One region of the Caulobacter sp. HJHS_5 genome, then DNA from elsewhere that is predicted to be linked to it. Evidence: riboswitches for the same ligand, from Rfam matches in the RefSeq annotation. Region 1 holds a riboswitch; the other holds the start of a gene.
The links. A riboswitch is a leader RNA that binds a small molecule or an ion and turns the genes downstream of it on or off. The one in region 1 is predicted to bind cobalamin.

Region 1 (8,499 bases):
CCGCGCCATCTTCATGGCGCTGGAAAGCTGCTTGATCGCCTCGTCCTGACCGAACACCGCCCGTTGCAGGTCGGCTTCCAGCGACTTCAGGGCCTCGGTGTCGGTCTTGCTGACCGATTTCGGCGGGATGCGGGCGATCTTGGCGACGACGGCCTCGATCTCCTTCACGCCGATGGTCTTCTTCCGACGAGCTTCCGGCAGCAGCATCTGGCTGGCGCCCGCCTCGTCGATCACGTCGATCGCCTTGTCGGGCAGCTTGCGGTCGGTGATGTACTTGGCCGAGAGGTCCACCGCCGTCTTCAGCGCCTCGTTGGTGTACTTCAGCTTGTGGAATTCCTCGTAGTAGACCTTGAGTCCCTTGAGGATTTTCAGCGTGTCCTCGACCGTCGGCTCATTGACGTCGATCTTCTGGAACCGGCGCACCAGGGCGCGGTCCTTCTCGAAGTGCTGGCGGAATTCCTTGTAAGTGGTCGAGCCCATGCAGCGCAGCGTGCCGCTGGCCAGGGCCGGCTTCAGCAGGTTGGACGCGTCCATCGCCCCGCCGCTGGTCGCGCCGGCGCCGATCACCGTGTGGATCTCGTCGATGAACAGGATGGCGTTGGGGTGCTGCTCCAGCTCCTTCACCACCTGCTTGATGCGCTCCTCGAAGTCGCCGCGATAGCGGGTGCCGGCCAGCAGCGCGCCCATGTCGAGCGAGAAGATGGTGGCCTCGGCCAGCACTTCCGGCACCTGGTGGGTGACGATCTTGCGGGCCAGGCCCTCGGCGATGGCGGTCTTGCCGACGCCGGGGTCGCCCACCAGCAGCGGGTTGTTCTTGGTCCGGCGGCAGAGAATCTGGATCGCGCGCTCGACCTCCATGGCGCGGCCGATCAGCGGATCGACCTTACCCTGGCGGGCCTTGTCGTTGAGGTTGACGCAATAGGCCTCCAGCGCCTCGGCGCCGGCCTTGGCCGCGGGCTTGTCGTCCTCCTCGACGGAGGCGCCCTTGACCACCTTGGGCTCGGAGGCGCCGGCCTTCTTGGCGATGCCGTGGGCGATGAAGTTCACCGCGTCGTACCGCGTCATGTCCTGCTCCTGCAGGAAGTAGGCGGCATGGCTTTCGCGCTCCGAGAAGATGGCGACCAGCACGTTGGCGCCCGAGACCTCTTCGCGGCCCGAGGATTGGACGTGAATCACCGCGCGCTGGATCACGCGCTGGAAGCCGGCGGTCGGCTTGGCGTCGTCGGCGTCCTCGACCACCAGGCTCTTCAGCTCGGTGTCGAGGTACTGCACGAGGCTGGCCTTCAGCGCGGTCAGGTCCACGTCGCAGGCGCGCATGACGCCGGCGGCGTCCTCGTCGTCGGCGAGCGAGAGCAGCAGGTGCTCCAGCGTGGCGTATTCGTGCTTACGCTGCTTGGCCAAGGCCACGGCGCGGTGCAGGGATTCTTCTAGGTTCCGGGAGAAACTGGGCACGGGGACCTCTACTCCTTTTCCATGGTGCATTGCAGCGGATGCTGGTGGCGGCGGGCGCTGTCGATCACCTGTGCGACCTTGGTCTCGGCCACTTCGTAGGTGAAGACGCCACACACTCCGACACCGTTCTGGTGCACGTGCAGCATGATCCGGGTCGCATCCTCCCGGGACTTGTTGAAAAAGCGCTCAAGGACGTACACGACGAATTCCATCGGCGTGTAGTCGTCATTGAGAATCAGCACGCGGTAGAGTGACGGCTTCTGCGTCTTGGGCTTGGTCTGGGTCGCGATCGCCGATCCGGCGCCGTTGCCGATCCCTTCTCCGATCCCCTTACGCTCCGCCATGGCTCACTCGCTCCGCGCGGAGGATACGCCCCGCTGACTGCAATTAGATATGCCGCATTGCGGCGTTGGGAAGGGGGCGTCGACGCGCCGCGCCGCTTTGGCGCATTTGGCTGTGCACATGTGACGCCCTGATGGCGATCCAATGCGATGCGGACATAACGATATAAAGATATCTTTATATCATCGTTGACAGGCGCGGGGCCTTGGCGCGATTATGGCGGCGTCGAGGTTCCCCGCGTCGTTCGCGGCGTGGGGCTAAGAGGGAATTCGGTGAGCGCTCCCGCGGGCGTGAAGCCGAAGCTGCCCCCGCAACTGTGAGCGGCGAGCCGAGGTCCATTCCGCGTCACTGGCGCCTGGCCCTGCGAGGGGCGGCGTCGGGAAGACCGGACCGAAGCTGCGACCCGTGAGCCAGGAGACCTGCCCCGACAGATAACGTCCTCCGGCGGGGTGTCCGGGCTGGTCGCAAGCCACGCCCGCCGCTCATCCCGTTCGGTGCGCGCCGCGCTCGCGCCTGCCTGCCTCGCCACAACGCAAATGGCAGAGGCTAGAAATGACCGTCACCGTCGCCACGCTCGGCTTCCCCCGCATCGGTTCGCGGCGCGAGCTGAAGACCGCCCTGGAAAGCTATTGGTCGGGCAAGACCGACCGCGCCGCGCTGCTGGCCACGGCGGCCGAGCTACGGGCCCAGGCCTGGACGCGCCAGCGCGACCTGGGCGCCGACATCGTGCCCAGCAACGATTTCTCGCTGTACGATCAGGTGCTCGACACCGCCGCCATGGTCGGCGCCGTGCCGGCGGCCTATGGCTGGGCCGGCGAGACGGTGGACCTCGACACCTATTTCGCCATGGCGCGCGGCCGTCAGGGCGACGGCGAGTCGCACGCCGCCTGCGGCCATGCCCATCACGGCCACGACGTCACCGCCCTCGAGATGACCAAGTGGTTCGACACCAACTACCACTACCTGGCGCCGGAGTTCGGGGCGGGGCAGGGGTTCAGATTCGCGTCGACCAAGCCGGTCGACGAGTTCCTTGAGGCCAAGGCGCTGGGTCTCCACACTCGGCCGGTGCTGGTCGGGCCGGTGACGTTCCTCAAGCTCGGCAAGACGGCCGACGGGTCGGACGCGCGCGATCTGCTGGCCGGCCTGCTGCCGGTCTATGCCGAGCTTCTGAACCGCCTGGCCGCCGCCGGCGCCGATTGGGTTCAAATCGACGAGCCTTGCCTGGTGCTGGATCTCGACGCCCGCGACCGCCGCGCCCTGGCTCAGGCCTATGAGACCCTGGCCCGCACCGCGCCGGGCGTGAAGCTGATGCTGACCACCTATTTCGGAGCGCTGGGCGACAATCTGGAAGCCGCACTGGCCTTGCCGACGGCGGGCCTGCACATCGATCTGGCGAGGGCGCCGGAGCAGCTGGTCCCGGTGCTGGCCAAGGCGCCGGCGGGCAAGGTGCTGTCGCTGGGCGTGGTCGACGGGCGCAACGTCTGGCGCGCCGACCTCGACGCCCTGCTGGCGCGCCTGGAGCCGCTGCTGGCCGAGGACCGCGAGATCATCCTCGCCCCGTCGTGCTCCTTGCTTCACACCCCCATCGACTTGGCGCAGGAGCCGGGTCTCGACGCCGAGGTGCGGTCCTGGTTGGCGTTCGCGGTGCAGAAGGTCGAGGAACTGACCGTCCTCGCCAAGGCGCTGAACGAAGGCCGTGACGCCGTCGCCGACGAACTGGCCGCGGCGCGCGCGGCCAACGACTCGCGCCGCCGTTCGCCGAAAATCCATGACGCCGCCGTCGCCGCCCGCCTGGCCGCCGTCACGCCGGCGATGAGCCGCCGCGCTTCGGCGTTCGGCCGCCGCCAGGCGCTGCAGATCGCGCGGCTGGAGCTGCCGGCCCTGCCGACCACGACGATCGGCTCGTTTCCGCAGACCGAGGCGGTGCGCAAGGCGCGTGCGGCCCATGGCAAGGGCGAGATCGACGCCGAGGTCTACGAAGGCTTCCTGCGGGCCGAGACCGCCCGCGCCGTGCGCTGGCAGGAGGAGGTGGGGCTCGACGTGCTGGTCCACGGCGAGTTCGAGCGCAACGACATGGTGCAGTACTTCGGCGAGCAGCTTTCCGGTTTCGCCTTCACCAAGCACGGCTGGGTGCAGTCTTACGGTTCGCGCTGCGTGCGGCCGCCGATCCTCTACGGCGACGTCTCGCGGCCGAAGGCGATGACCGTCGCGTGGTGGCGATACGCCCAAGGTCTCACCGACAAGCCGATGAAGGGCATGCTGACGGGGCCGGTGACCATCCTCAACTGGTCGTTCGTGCGTGACGACGTCGCTCGGGAGCTGGCCTGCCGGCAGATCGCCCTGGCGATCCGCGACGAGGTGGTCGACCTGGAGGCGGCCGGCGCCAAAGTGATCCAGATCGACGAGGCGGCGTTGCGCGAGGGCCTGCCGCTGCGGCGCGGCGACTGGCAAGCCTATCTCGACTGGGCGGTAGAGTGCTTCCGCATCACGGCCTCGGGCGTGGCCGATCACACCCAGATCCACACCCACATGTGCTACTCGGAATTCAACGACATCATCGCCGCCATCGGGGCGATGGACGCCGACGTCATCTCCATCGAAACCGCGCGGTCGAAGATGGAGCTGCTCGACGCCTTCGTCGGCTACGCCTATCCGGCCGAGATCGGGCCGGGGGTCTACGACATCCACTCGCCCCGGGTGCCCAGCGTCGAGGAGATGACCGAGCTGCTCGGCGCCGCGCAGCAGCGCCTGTCGCCCGGCCAGCTGTGGGTGAACCCCGATTGCGGCCTCAAGACCCGCAAATGGCCCGAGACCGAGGCGGCGATCGTCAACATGGTGGCGGCGGCGCGCCAGGCGCGGAAGGCCGTTCCGGTCACCTAACCGTTTGAGCCGGGTTTCAAGGTGCGGCCGCGGACCACCGCGGCCGTGCCGAACTTGGCGCGCAGGGCGTCGACGGCGGTCTCGGTCTTCAGTGCGCGCTGCTCGTCCCCGGCGAAGAGGTCGGTTCCGCCGCCGGCGCCGGCCTCGGCCAGGTCGGAAAGGCCGATGCCGATCAGGCGGTAGGCCGCCTTGCCGACCTCGGGCTTCAAGAGGGAGCGGCCCACTTCATAAAGCGTCTGCGCCGTCTGGGTCGGGATCGGCAGGGTCTTGCGGCGGGTGACGATCTGAAAGTCGGCGCGGCGCAGTTTCAGCACCACGGCGCGGCCTGTGAGGCCTGAGGCGCGCGTGCGGCGGGCCACCTTCTCGCAGAGGGGCAGGAGCTCGTCCTCGAGATCGGCCAGGCTGGTCAGGTCGTGGTTGAAGGTGTTCTCGGCGCTGACCGACTTGCGCTCGCCGACGGGATCGACCGCGCGGTTGTCGTGGCCGTGGGCGAGGTTGTGCAGGCGCAGGCCGTAGGAACCCAGGCGCTCGACGAGGGTCTTCGGATCGGCGTTGGCGATGTCGCCCACCGTGCGCAGCCCGGCCTTTTCCAGCGACTTCACAGCCGCCGGCCCGACGCCCGGCAAGATGCCGACCGGCTTGGCCGAGAGGTAGGCGACGGCGTCGGAACCCAGCGCGGAAAAGCCCTTCGGCTTGTCGAGTTCGGAGGCGACCTTGGCGAGGAACTTGTTGCGGGCGAGGCCGATGGAGACGGTGAGGCCAGTCTCGGCCTCGATGCGGCTCTGCAGCCGCGCGAGGGTCAGGGCCGGCGGGCCGCCGTGCAGGCGCTCGGAGCCGGAAAGGTCCATCCAGGCCTCGTCGAGCGAGAGAGGCTGAACCAGGGGCGTGAGGTCGCGCATCATCCCCATGATCCGCTTGCTCTCGAAGGTGTACTTGCTGAAGTCCGGCTTGATGACCACGGCCTCGGGGCAGGCCTTCAGGGCCTTGAACATCGGCATGGCCGAGCGCACCCCGCTCATGCGGGCGATGTAGCAGCAGGTCGAGACCACGCCGCGCACGCCGCCGCCGACGATCACCGGCAGGTCGCGAAGTTCCGGGCGGTCGCGCTTTTCAACCGAGGCGTAGAAGGCGTCGCAGTCGAGGTGGGCGATGGAAAGCGTATCCAGGTCGGCGTGCGCCACGATGCGCATGGAGTTGCACGAGGGGCAGCGTCGCTGCGCAACCTCCGCGGTCCAGAAGCAGTCGCGGCAGAACGCCTTCATTCGTCGTCGGGCCAGAGCCAGGCGGCGCCGCGCACGCCGGAGCTGTCGCCGTGCAGCGCCTTGCGGATGGGCGTCGTGAAGCTGTCGGTGAAGGCGTATTCGAGGACGATCGGCCGCACGCGCTCGTAGATCTCGTCGGTGTTCGACATGCCGCCGCCCAAGACGATGACGTCCGGGTCCATCAGGTTGACGACCACGGCCAGGGCGCGGCCCAGGCGGCCGATGTAGTGATCGAGGGCGAGGCGGCCCTGGGCGTCGCCGTCGCGGGCGCGCCCGACGATGACGTCGCCGGGCGGGCGCTCGCCGCTCAGCTGCTCGTACTCGTTCTGCAGGCCGGTGCCGGAGATCCACAGCTCAAGGCAGTTGTCGCGGCCGCACCAGCAGCGAGGACCCGGATACTCGGCCGGCGTCGGCCAGGGCAGGGGAATATGTCCGAACTCGGCGGCGACGCCGTTGTGGCCGTCGACGCCGCGCCCTTCGATCGCCAGGCCCCCGCCGCAGCCGGTGCCGAGAATCACCGCGAAGGCCAGGCGGGCGCCGGCCGCCGCGCCGTCGGGCGCCGCCTCGGAGATAGCCAGGCAATTGGCGTCGTTGGTCAGGCGCACGGGGCGGCCCAGCGTCTTCTCCAGATCCTGCGCGAACGGGCGATCGTTCAGCCAGGTGGCGTTGGCGTTGCGCATCAGGCCGTCGACCGGCGAGATCGAGCCCGGCGTGCCGAAGCCGACGCGCGGAACGCTCTGGCCGATTTCGCTTTCCACGCGTTGGATCACGTCTTTCACGACATCCAGGGCCGCGTCGTACCGTCCGGGATTCTTTTCACGAACGCGGGCGACGATCCGGCCGTCCGCATCCAGCGCCGCGGCCTCGATTTTCGTGCCGCCGAAATCCACGCCGATACGCATGAGCAACCTCTCCAGGACGGCCGGACGGCCAAGTGCGACTAACGCCGGCTTAAGGATATCCGTGTCATCAGCGACGGGAAGCGGCGCGACTCGGAAGTCTTGCCGCGCCAAGCGTCTCTTGGGGTCGGAATGACGAAAAAGGTCCTCATCGTCGAGGATAACGAGCTGAATATGAAGCTCTTCCACGACCTGCTCGAGGCCCAGGGCTACGAGACGCTGCAGACTCGCGAGGGCCTGCAGGCGCTGAGCATCGCGCGCGAGCACAATCCCGACCTCATCCTCATGGACATCCAACTGCCGGAGATCAGCGGCCTGGAGGTCACCAAGTGGCTGAAGGAAGACGACGACCTGGCGCACATTCCGGTCGTGGCCGTCACCGCCTTCGCCATGAAGGGCGACGAGGAACGTATTCGTGAAGGCGGCTGCGAGGCGTATATCTCCAAGCCGATCTCGGTGTCGCACTTCCTCGACACCATCAAACGCCTGTTGGGTTAGGGGCCGATGACGGCGCGCATCCTGGTCGTCGACGATATCGAAGCGAACGTCCGGCTGCTCGAAGCCAAGCTGACGGCCGAGTACTATGAGGTCGAGTGCGCGTCGGACGGCGTCACCGCCCTGGCCATGGCCGCGGCCAATCCGCCGGATATCGTGCTGCTCGACGTGATGATGCCGGGCATGGACGGCTTCCAGGTCTGCCGCCGCCTGAAGGACGATCCCGCCACCCGCCACGTGCCCGTGGTGCTGGTCACCGCCCTCGATGGGCGCGGCGACCGCCTGCAGGGCCTCGAAGCCGGGGCCGACGACTTCCTGACCAAGCCGATCGACGATGTGATGCTGTTCGCCCGCGTGGCCAGCCTCACGCGCCTGAAGCTGGTGATCGACGAACTGCGCCAGCGTGAGGCCTCGGGCCGCCGCATCGGCGTGATCGCCGGCGTGGCCTCGCGCCTGGGCGGCACGGGCGGCCGCGTTCTGGTCGTCGACGACCACGAGCGCCAGGCCGAGCGGATCAGCGCCGAGCTGGCCGTCGAGCATCGTCCGGTGGTCGAGACCGATCCCGAGAAAGCCCTGCTGACCGCCCATGGTCCGGTCGACCTCGTGGTGCTGAACACCGCGGCCAAGACCTTCGACGGCCTGCGTCTCGCCGCGACCCTGCGCTCCGATGAAGCCACCCGGCATCTGCCGATCCTGGCCATCGTCGACGCCGACGACCGCCGCCGCCTGGTCAAGGCGCTGGAGATCGGGGTCAGCGACATCATCGTGCGCCCCGTCGATCCGCAGGAACTGGCGGCCCGCGCGCGGACCCAGGTCAAGCGCAAGCGCTACACCGACTTCCTGCGCCACAACCTCGATCATTCGCTGGAGCTGGCGGTCACCGACCAGCTCACCGGCCTGCACAACCGGCGCTACATGACCGGCCAGCTCGACAGCCTGGTCAAGCGGGCCATGCACGGGGGCGACCCGGTCGCGGCCCTGATGATCGACATCGACTACTTCAAGAAGATCAACGACAGCTTCGGCCACGACGTGGGCGACGAGGTGCTGCGGGAGTTCGCCGTGCGCCTGGCCTCGAACGTCCGCGCCATCGATCTGCCGTGCCGCTACGGCGGCGAGGAATTCACGGTGATCATGCCGGGCACCCGCCTGGAGGACGCGCACCGCAT
Region 2 (8,499 bases), on a different contig from region 1:
GAAGGCGATCTGGCCGGGCTGTTCGATCTGCGGGTCGGCGAGGACCAAGCTCATCGCGTAGCCCGGCTGCAATTGGAACAGTTTCTGCTGCTCGGCCGGACGCAGGTGCGGCACCGGCGGCTTGGGCGACAGGTCGACGCCTTCCAGCGGGTTGCGTCGAACGCCACCGGGAGGCGCGCCGGGGTCGCCCGTCGCCGGAGCGTTCGGGGCCGCCGTCGTCGGCCGGTTGGCCGGCGGCGTCTGGGCGTCGGCCGAATAGATCACGACGCCGAGCAGCGCGGTGGCGACGACCCCGGTCGCCAAGGCCGAGCGGTTGAAAAGCGAAGACAGTTTCATGGACGTCAAGTTCCCCCGATGCGCCTCTGATGGGCGGTCTGCCGATCCTTGCCCGCCGGCGCGGATCGGTAGTTCTGAGCCATAACGATATGACGCGTCTTGAGCGCTGTCGACCACGGCGCAACGCTGAAGTGCGCCTTAGAAACTATATCTTACAGTCACCCACCCGCTGCGCGGCGCGCCCGGGGCGTAGAAGGTAGCCGAGCGCACCGGCCGCTCCCCGTCGACGATCGGGCCGCTGAACGGCCGGGCGATGAAGGCGCCGGCGTCGGTGAAGCCGGTCGCGCCCAGTTGGGCGGCGGTCTCATAGTCCTTGTCGAACAGGTTGTTGACCTGCAGGGCGATCTTCACCCGCTCGGTCGGGCGATACTCGGCGCCGAGGTTGAACACCGCGTAGCCCTTGGTCTTGCCCAGGCCGAGGTAATAGACCCCGTCGGCCGCGTGCTGGCCGTTTTCATTGCCGCGGGCGGTGACCCCGCTGATCGCGATCATGTCGCCGGTCAGGCGGAACTGCCGGGTGACGGCCCAGCCGGCGTTGGCCTTGAACACATGCCGCGGAATCAGCGGGATGCGGTCGCCCGGCGCGATCTCGATGTCACCCTCGAAGCCGGGGCCGGTGTCGTTGCTGCTGTTGCCGGCGCCGCCGACCCCCTCGGCCGTCTCATAGGTGGCGTCGAGGTAGGTGTAGTGGAACCCCAGATCGACGGGGCCGAGGGCGCCGTCGGCCGACAGTTCCGCGCCCTGGCGACGGGTGCGGCCGAAGTTCTTGAAATAGCCGAAGCTGGCCAGGTCGTCCGCGACGAACAGGATGTCGTCGTGATTGTCGGCGCGGAACAGGCCCGCGCTCCAGCGCCAGCCGACCACATCGCCGCGCAGCCCGGCCTCGACCGTCTTGGTCACCACCTGATTGAGCGGCGGATCGCCCGCCATGGCGTTGGGCAGGCGGCAAGGGTTGTCGGGGTCCGCGCAGCCCAGTTCGATCACCGACGGGGCGCGGCTGCCCTCGGTGTAGCCGGCGTAGGCGGTGACGGTGTCGCTGGCCTTCCACACCAGGCTGACAGCCGGGTTCAGGCGCGAGAAGGTGTGGTCGCCATCGAGCGAGCCGGGGCCGCCGCCGGGGTTCAGGGCGTCGCGGGTCTCGACCTTGGTGCGGTCGTAGCGGGCGGAGGCCGTCAGGTTCAGCGCCGAGGTCAGCGGCAGGTGTTCGCTGATGTAGAGGCTGGCGGTGCTGGTCGTGCCCGAAAGGGTGACGCGGGCGTCGTCGGCGTCCTCCGAATCCTGCGTGCCGTCGGCGAAGGCGCCGGGGCCGGAAATGCCGACCACGCCGCGATCCGACGTCAGATAGCCGTACTGGCTGGACTGGTGGAACTTCACGTCGCTGACGACATAGCCGCCGCCGAGCACGAGGCGGCTCTCGCCCGCGCCCATCGGCGTCGACCAGGCGGCCTGGCCGGAGAGCCCGCCCTCGCGCTGCTGGGTGGAGCTGCGATTGAGCAGGCCGTTGCACTTTTCGCCCGGCTCGCTGTTCAGCAGGCCGTTGGCGATGCAGCGCCAGAAGGGAAACGGCGTGTTGTCCGCCGTCTCGCCGGCGATCGGGAATCCGGCGTAGCCGGCGGCGGCGAGGGCCGCGCGCTCGCCCGCGCTCGGCTGGTAAATGGTCTCGGAAAGGGACTCGTCGTTGAGGTCGCCGTTGAGCGTCTTGGTTTTCAGCGTGCGCCAGAAAGCGTCGCCGGAGAGGGTCAGGCTGTCGGAGACGATATGGCTGCCGGTCAGGTTCAACAGGGCGGACTGGTTCTTGGTGTTGTCCGGCTTGGTGTAGACCGAGGCGCGGTCGCGCTGCAGGAAACGCTGCTCCTGCAGGCCGTTGCCGGTCAGGTCGGTGGCGGCCAGCGCCAGGGAGGCGGCGATGTCGGTCGCCCCATCCGACCAGCCGAGCTTGCCGAACGCCTGGCCCGCCTCGGTCGGCGAGAAGTCGCGCCAGCCGTCTTCCTTGAGGCGATTGACGACACCGTACCAGTGCAGGCCGTTGTCGGCCGAACCGCCGCCTTCGACGGTGGTCTGCCAGCGGCCGAACGAGCCGTAGCCGGCTTCGACGGCGAGGCCAGGGGCGGTGCGGCCGTCCTTGCTGCGGAGGGTCAGGGCGCCGCCGAGGGTGTTGCGGCCGAACAGCGGGTTCGAGCCCGGCGCCAGCTCGATCGAGGCGATGGCGGCGCGCGGGATCAGGTCCCAGCTGACCACGTCGCCGAACGGCTGGTTGATGCGGACGCCGTCGAAATAGACCGACAGGCCCTGGGCCGTTCCAAGCAGGGGCGAGGCGGTGAAGCCGCGATAGTTCACATCCGGCTGCAAGGGGTTGTTCTGGATGTCGTTGATGTAGACGCCGCCGACCGCGCGGCGGAGGTACTCGGTCAGGTCGAGCGCGTTGATGGCGTCGATCTGCGCGCCCGTCGCGAACTGCGCGGGCCCAGCCGCGTCGGCGCGCTCGATTTCTCCGCCGGGAAGAGGGGTGACGCTGATCGGCGCGACCAGGGTGGAGTCGTCGTCCGCGGCGGCGTGGGCGACCGCCGTCAGTGAGACCGAGGCCAGCAGGGCGAGCGCGACGGACCGCATAAGCAACTCTCTTCCGGGCCGATCTTCATTGGATCGGGCGGCGGCCTTTCTAGGGTGCGGAAGAGGCCGCGTACTGAGAGGCGTCTCAGAAGCGTCACGGGGTTGCGGAGTGTGGCCCGTTTGGCGCATGAAGCGGCCGCGCGGCCGGCGACGGTCGCGCCAGTAAACGTGTCCGGTAGCCCCGCTTTCCTGGGGCGTCGGGAATGCGGTGAGGGGCCTGCCCCGAATCCGCGGCTGTCCCTGCAACTGTGAGCGGAGAGCCGACGATCGAGCGTCTTTCGGAGACGCAGCCACTGGGCCTCATCAGCGAGGCCTGGGAAGGCGATCGGAGGCGACGACCCGCGAGCCAGGAGACCGGCCGGGCACGGTTCGCTCAAGCGCGAAGCCAGAGGAGCTTCGGGCGCGGGTTCCCCGTCAGAGCGACGACGGCGGCGCAAGCCGTCGAACCGTTCGACGGGACCTGTGCGTCGCCCCGTCGGCGCGGCCTCGCGGCCGCGCGATCTGACGCCTGAGCATCAGAGGGGATTTAAGAATGACCGACTATCGCCTGTCCTACGCCGCGCTTTCCGCGGCGCTCGCCGGCTTCGCCCTGGCCCCGCAGGCCCACGCCCAGTCCACGCCCGTCGGCGGTCTGGTCGTCACCGCCAGCCGCGCCGGCCCGGTGGCCGCCGACCGCATCGGCGGCTCGGTGACGATCATCGACGCCGCCGCCCTGCAGGACCGCCAGGTGCGCGTCGTCGCCGACGTGCTGCGCGACGTTCCCGGCGTCTCCGTCAGCCGTTCCGGTCAGGTGGGCGGCCAGACCCAGGTGCGCCTGCGCGGGACCGAGGCCAACCAGGCCCTGGTGCTGATCGACGGCATCGAGGCCTCCGATCCGGCCCAGGGCGAGTTCGATTTCGCCACCCTGATCGCCGACGACGTGGCGCGGGTGGAGGTGCTGCGGGGCCAGCAGAGCGCGCTCTACGGTTCGGACGCCATCGGCGGGGTGATCAGCTATTCGACCGCGACCGGCCGCGAGGCGCCCGGCCTGCGCGGCAGTTTGGAGGCGGGCAGCAACAACGCCGGTCGCGCGGCGGTGCGCTACGGCGGCGTCGCCGGCGCCTTCGACTACGCCCTGAGCGCCGCCTACCAGACGACGGACGGCGAGCCGGGCGTGCCCAACGGCCGCCGCGACCTGGGCTTTGAAAGTAAGACCTACGCCGGCAAGTTCACCTTCGACCCAGGCGGCGCGTTCCGCGTGAAGGCCGCGCTGCGCTACGCCAGCTCCGACGCCGACACCAACGACTTCGACTACGCCTTCCCGCCCGGCCCGACCTACGGCCTGCCGATCGACGGAACCAACTTCTACGGCAGCATCGCGCGCCTGGGCCTGGTGCGCGGCGAGTACGACGCGCTCGACGGCGCCTGGACCCATGCCCTGACCGCCCAGGTCAACGACACCGAGCGGCGCAATTTCTTCGCCCCCGGCGCGCGCACGATGGCGACCGACGCCAAACGGACCAAATACTCCTACGAGACCACCTATCGCCTGACCTCGGGCGATGTGGAGCACGTGCTGACCGGCGCCGTCGACAGCGAGCGCGAAGCGTTCCAGACCCTGCCGGAGTTCGGCTTCACCTCGGCCAACGAGAAGCGCCACATCGACAACCTCGGCCTCGTCGCCGAGTACGACGCCTACGCCGGCCCGGCCGCCTTCGGCTTGGCCATCCGTCATGACGACAACGACCGGTTCAAGGGCGCGACCACCTTCCGCCTGCAGGGCTCTTACGGCTTCGACAGCGGCCTGCGCCTGCGCGCGGCGGCGGGAAGCGGCATCAAGAACCCGACGCCCATCGAGCTGTTCGGCTACGATCCGTCCAGCTTCATCGGCAACCCGGACCTGAAGCCCGAGCGTTCGCTGGGCTGGGAAGTCGGCGCCGAGCAGAGCTTCCTCGACGGCGGCGTGAAAGCGGGCCTGGCGCTGTTCGACGCGCGTCTCAAGGACGAGATCTACACGACCTTCGACGCCAATTTCGTCGCCGGAGTCGCCAACCGGGCGACCAAGTCCACCCAACGCGGGGCCGAGGCCACGCTGGCCGCTCGCCTCTCGCCGGCCTGGCGGCTGGACGCGGCCTATACCTACCTCGACGCCAAGGAGAACAGCGTCCGGGAAATTCGCCGGCCGAAGACCACCGCCAGCGCCAACCTGACCTGGCGCGAACCCGACGGCCGTTTCGGCGCCACCCTGACCGTGCGCTATAACGGCGAGGCCACCGACACCTTCTTCGGCCTGGCCACGGAGACCAAGACCCTGCCGGCCTACACCCTGGTCAATCTGAACGCCGACTGGTCGCTCGGGCGCGGGGTGAGCCTGTACGGTCGCATCGAGAACCTGGCCGACGAGGCGGCGGTGGACGTCTACGGCTACGCCTCGCCCGGTCGCACGGCCACCATCGGCCTGCGCGCGGGCTTCTAGGGCCATGCGAGGGCGCCTCGCCGCCGTGGCTCTCGGCTTCGCGCTCTGCGCGGCTTGCGGCCCGGTGCGCGAGGCGTCCAACACCGTGACCACCGCCGACTACACGCTCGGCGAACGCACGGCGGGGGCCTCGCGGCCGCCGCCGGCGCGTCCGATGCGGGTGATGTCGACCAACCAGTGCGTCGACCTTTTGGTCCTGCAGATGCTCCCGAAGGACCGCATCGCCTCGGTCAGCTACCTCGCGCGCGACGTCGCCGACGATATCCGGCCCGGCCTCGCCGACGGGGTGGCGACCAACCGCGCCCAGGCGGAGGATATCGTCGCCTACCGCCCCGACTTGCTGCTGGTCAGCGTCTACACCAGTCCGATCCTGCGGCGGACGGCGGCGCGCGCGGGGGTGCCGATGGTGGAGGTCGACGACGCCATCACCTTCGACGACATCCGCCGGACCACCCGCCAGGTCGGCGCGGCGGTCGGTGAGCCGGCTCGCGCCGAGGCGTTGGTGAGCGAGATGGACGCCACCTTGGCGGGCCTGCGCCGCGCGTCGCCGGGGCGGAAGGTCGCCGTCGTCGCCTGGAACGGCGGCCTCAGCGTGCCGGGCCGCAGCAGCCTGGCCAACACCATCATCGAGGAGGCCGGCGGGACCAACATCGCCGCGCGCGACGGCTTCACTCAATCGACCTTCGGCCTCGAGGAACTGGCCACCCTGCGCCCCGACGCCCTGCTCTACGGCGAGGGGCAGGCCACGCGCCCGTCGCTGCGCAACGACCAGGCGACCCACCGGCTGGTGCGCAGGCTCTATGACCATCGCCGCATCCGCTACCCCGAGGTGATGTTCGGGTGCGGCCTGCCGCAGGCGGCCGGCATGGCCGCCGAGCTGCGCGCGGCGTTCGCACGGCTGCCGGACTCTTCTCCTCCCCCGCCTGCGGGGGAGGGGGACCGCGCAGCGGTGGTGGGGGCGCGGCGCTCGCCAAGCGCCCCTTCCGTCACGGCGCTTCGCGCCGCGCCACCTTCCCCGCAAGCGGGGAAGGAGAAGGGCGGAAGATCGTGAAGCGGCTCGTCCCCCTCCTGACCGTATTGCTGGCCCTCGCGGCGGGCGTCGGTCTGTCGCTGTTCGTCGGCCGCTCGCCGCTGCCGGCATCGGCGTTGTTCGGCGACGGCGATGTCGCCCGTCTAATCGTCTGGGAGTTGCGGCTGCCGCGCGCCCTGCTGGCGCTGCTGGTCGGCGGCGCGCTCGGTCTCGCCGGCGCCGCCATGCAGGGCCTGCTGCGCAATCCCCTGGCCTCGCCCGATGTGGTCGGCGTTACCTCGGGCGCCGCGCTCGGCGCGGCCGTGGCGATCTACTTCGGCCTGACCACGATCTTCCCGCTGGCGACGCCGCTGCTCGGGCTCGTCGGCGCCCTGGCGACCGGCGCGGTCACTTTCGCCCTGGGCTCGGGCGGCACGCTCAGCCTGATCCTGGCCGGGGCGGCGGTCTCCAGCCTGGCCGCCGCCCTGCTGGCGCTGGCGCTGAACTTCGCGCCCAGCCCCTACGCCGCTTATGAGCTGACCACCTGGCTGCTCGGCTCGCTGACCGACCGGGGCTGGGATCATCTGACCCTCGCGGCGCCCTTCGTCGCCGTCGGCGCTGTCCTGCTGCTCGTGGCCGGCCGCTCCCTGGACGCCCTGACGCTCGGCGAGAGCCAGGCCATGAGCCTCGGCGTCGATCTCGACCGGACGCGCCTTCTCATCCTGCTCGGCGTCGGCCTCGCGGTTGGGGCCGCGACCTCGGTGACCGGCGGCATCGGCTTCATCGGCCTGGTCGCGCCGCACCTGGTGCGCCCGTTCGTCGGGCACCAACCGAGCCGCACCCTGCTGCCGTCCGCCCTGCTCGGAGCGCTGCTGCTGCTCGTCGCCGACCTTGTGGTGCGGATGATCCCGACGGGCTCCGAGGTGCGGGTGGGGGTGCTGACCAGCCTGATCGGCGCGCCGTTCTTCCTGTGGCTGGTGCTGCGTCTGCGCCGGGTGGCGACATGAGCGGTCTGGCGACGGAAGGGCTGACGGTCCGGCGTGGCGGACGCGCCATTCTCGATGGGGTGACCCTGACCCTGCCGGCGTCTGGATTGGTGGCGGTGATCGGTCCGAACGGCGCGGGCAAGTCGACCCTGCTGGCCGCGTTGGCCGGACTGACGGGGCCGGACGCGGGACGGATCACGCTCGGCGGCGCGCCGCTCGCCGGCCTCGGCCTTCGCGCCCTGGCGCGCCGCCGCGCCTACCTGCCGCAGTCACCCCGATGCGACTGGCCGATCGCCGTCGAGCGTCTGGTCGCCCTGGGCTTGATCCCCTCGACGCCGCTGTTCGGCGGCCTGCCCGCGCCGCTGGCCCACCGCGTCGATCGGGCGCTGACCGACTTCGATCTCCTCGCCCTGCGCGACCAGGCGGCCGATACGCTCTCCGGCGGCGAGCTGGCCCGCGCCATGCTCGCCCGCGCCCTGGTCGGCGATCCCGAGATCGTCATCGCCGACGAGCCTCTGACCGGCCTTGATCCCCGCCACGCCCTCGACGGCCTGGCTCGTCTGCGCCGCCTCGCCGACGCCGGCAAGCTGGTCGTCGCCTCGATCCATGACCTGACCCTGGCCGCGCGCTACGCCACCGACGTGGTCGCCCTCAAGGCCGGGCGGCTGATTGCATCGGGCGCCGTCGCCGAGGTGATGGACGCCGCGCTGTTGGCCGAACTCTTCGATATCGAAGCCGAGGTCGCCGGCGAGGGCGCCGAGACGCGCGTCGTTTTCCGGTGACATTCGCCTCTTGGCCTGAGGCATAGTGGATAGCATTCGATCCACGAGGCCCTCGCCGATGCTCTACGCCATCCTCTGCTACAACGATGAGAAGGCCGTCGGCGACTGGTCGCAGGCTCAGGACGATCAGGTCATGCAGCAGCTCGGCGCGGTCGAGGCGAAGCTGACGGCGGAGGGCCGGCTCGGGCCGGTGGCGCGGCTGATGCCGACGACGACGGCGACCACCCTGCGCAAGACGGCGGGCGAGCCGATGGTGTTCGACGGGCCGTTCGCCGAGACGCGGGAGCAGTTCCTCGGCTTCTACGTGGTCGATTGCGCGGA

Region 2: linked by a shared signal. The riboswitch ahead of ACFLIT_RS11600 (TonB-dependent receptor plug domain-containing protein) and the one ahead of metE (5-methyltetrahydropteroyltriglutamate--homocysteine S-methyltransferase) in region 1 are both predicted to bind cobalamin.

The regions. Positions count from the first base shown of each region.
Region 1 is NZ_JBWZNC010000001.1:259,354-267,852, forward strand. Features, by position in the region: gene clpA (ATP-dependent Clp protease ATP-binding subunit ClpA) at 1-1,452, opposite strand, end outside; gene clpS (ATP-dependent Clp protease adapter ClpS) at 1,461-1,796, opposite strand; cobalamin riboswitch at 2,006-2,235, shown strand; gene metE (5-methyltetrahydropteroyltriglutamate--homocysteine S-methyltransferase) at 2,347-4,674, shown strand; gene ACFLIT_RS01410 (DNA polymerase IV) at 4,671-5,936, opposite strand; gene ACFLIT_RS01415 (ROK family protein) at 5,933-6,838, opposite strand; gene divK (cell-cycle response regulator DivK) at 6,968-7,333, shown strand; gene ACFLIT_RS01425 (PleD family two-component system response regulator) at 7,340-8,499, shown strand, end outside.
Region 2 is NZ_JBWZNC010000005.1:228,989-237,487, reverse strand. Features, by position in the region: gene ACFLIT_RS11610 (DUF7133 domain-containing protein) at 1-336, opposite strand, end outside; gene ACFLIT_RS11605 (TonB-dependent receptor) at 475-2,946, opposite strand; cobalamin riboswitch at 3,103-3,323, shown strand; gene ACFLIT_RS11600 (TonB-dependent receptor plug domain-containing protein) at 3,479-5,401, shown strand; gene ACFLIT_RS11595 (ABC transporter substrate-binding protein) at 5,406-6,452, shown strand; gene ACFLIT_RS11590 (FecCD family ABC transporter permease) at 6,449-7,417, shown strand; gene ACFLIT_RS11585 (ABC transporter ATP-binding protein) at 7,414-8,178, shown strand; gene ACFLIT_RS11580 (YciI family protein) at 8,237-8,499, shown strand, end outside.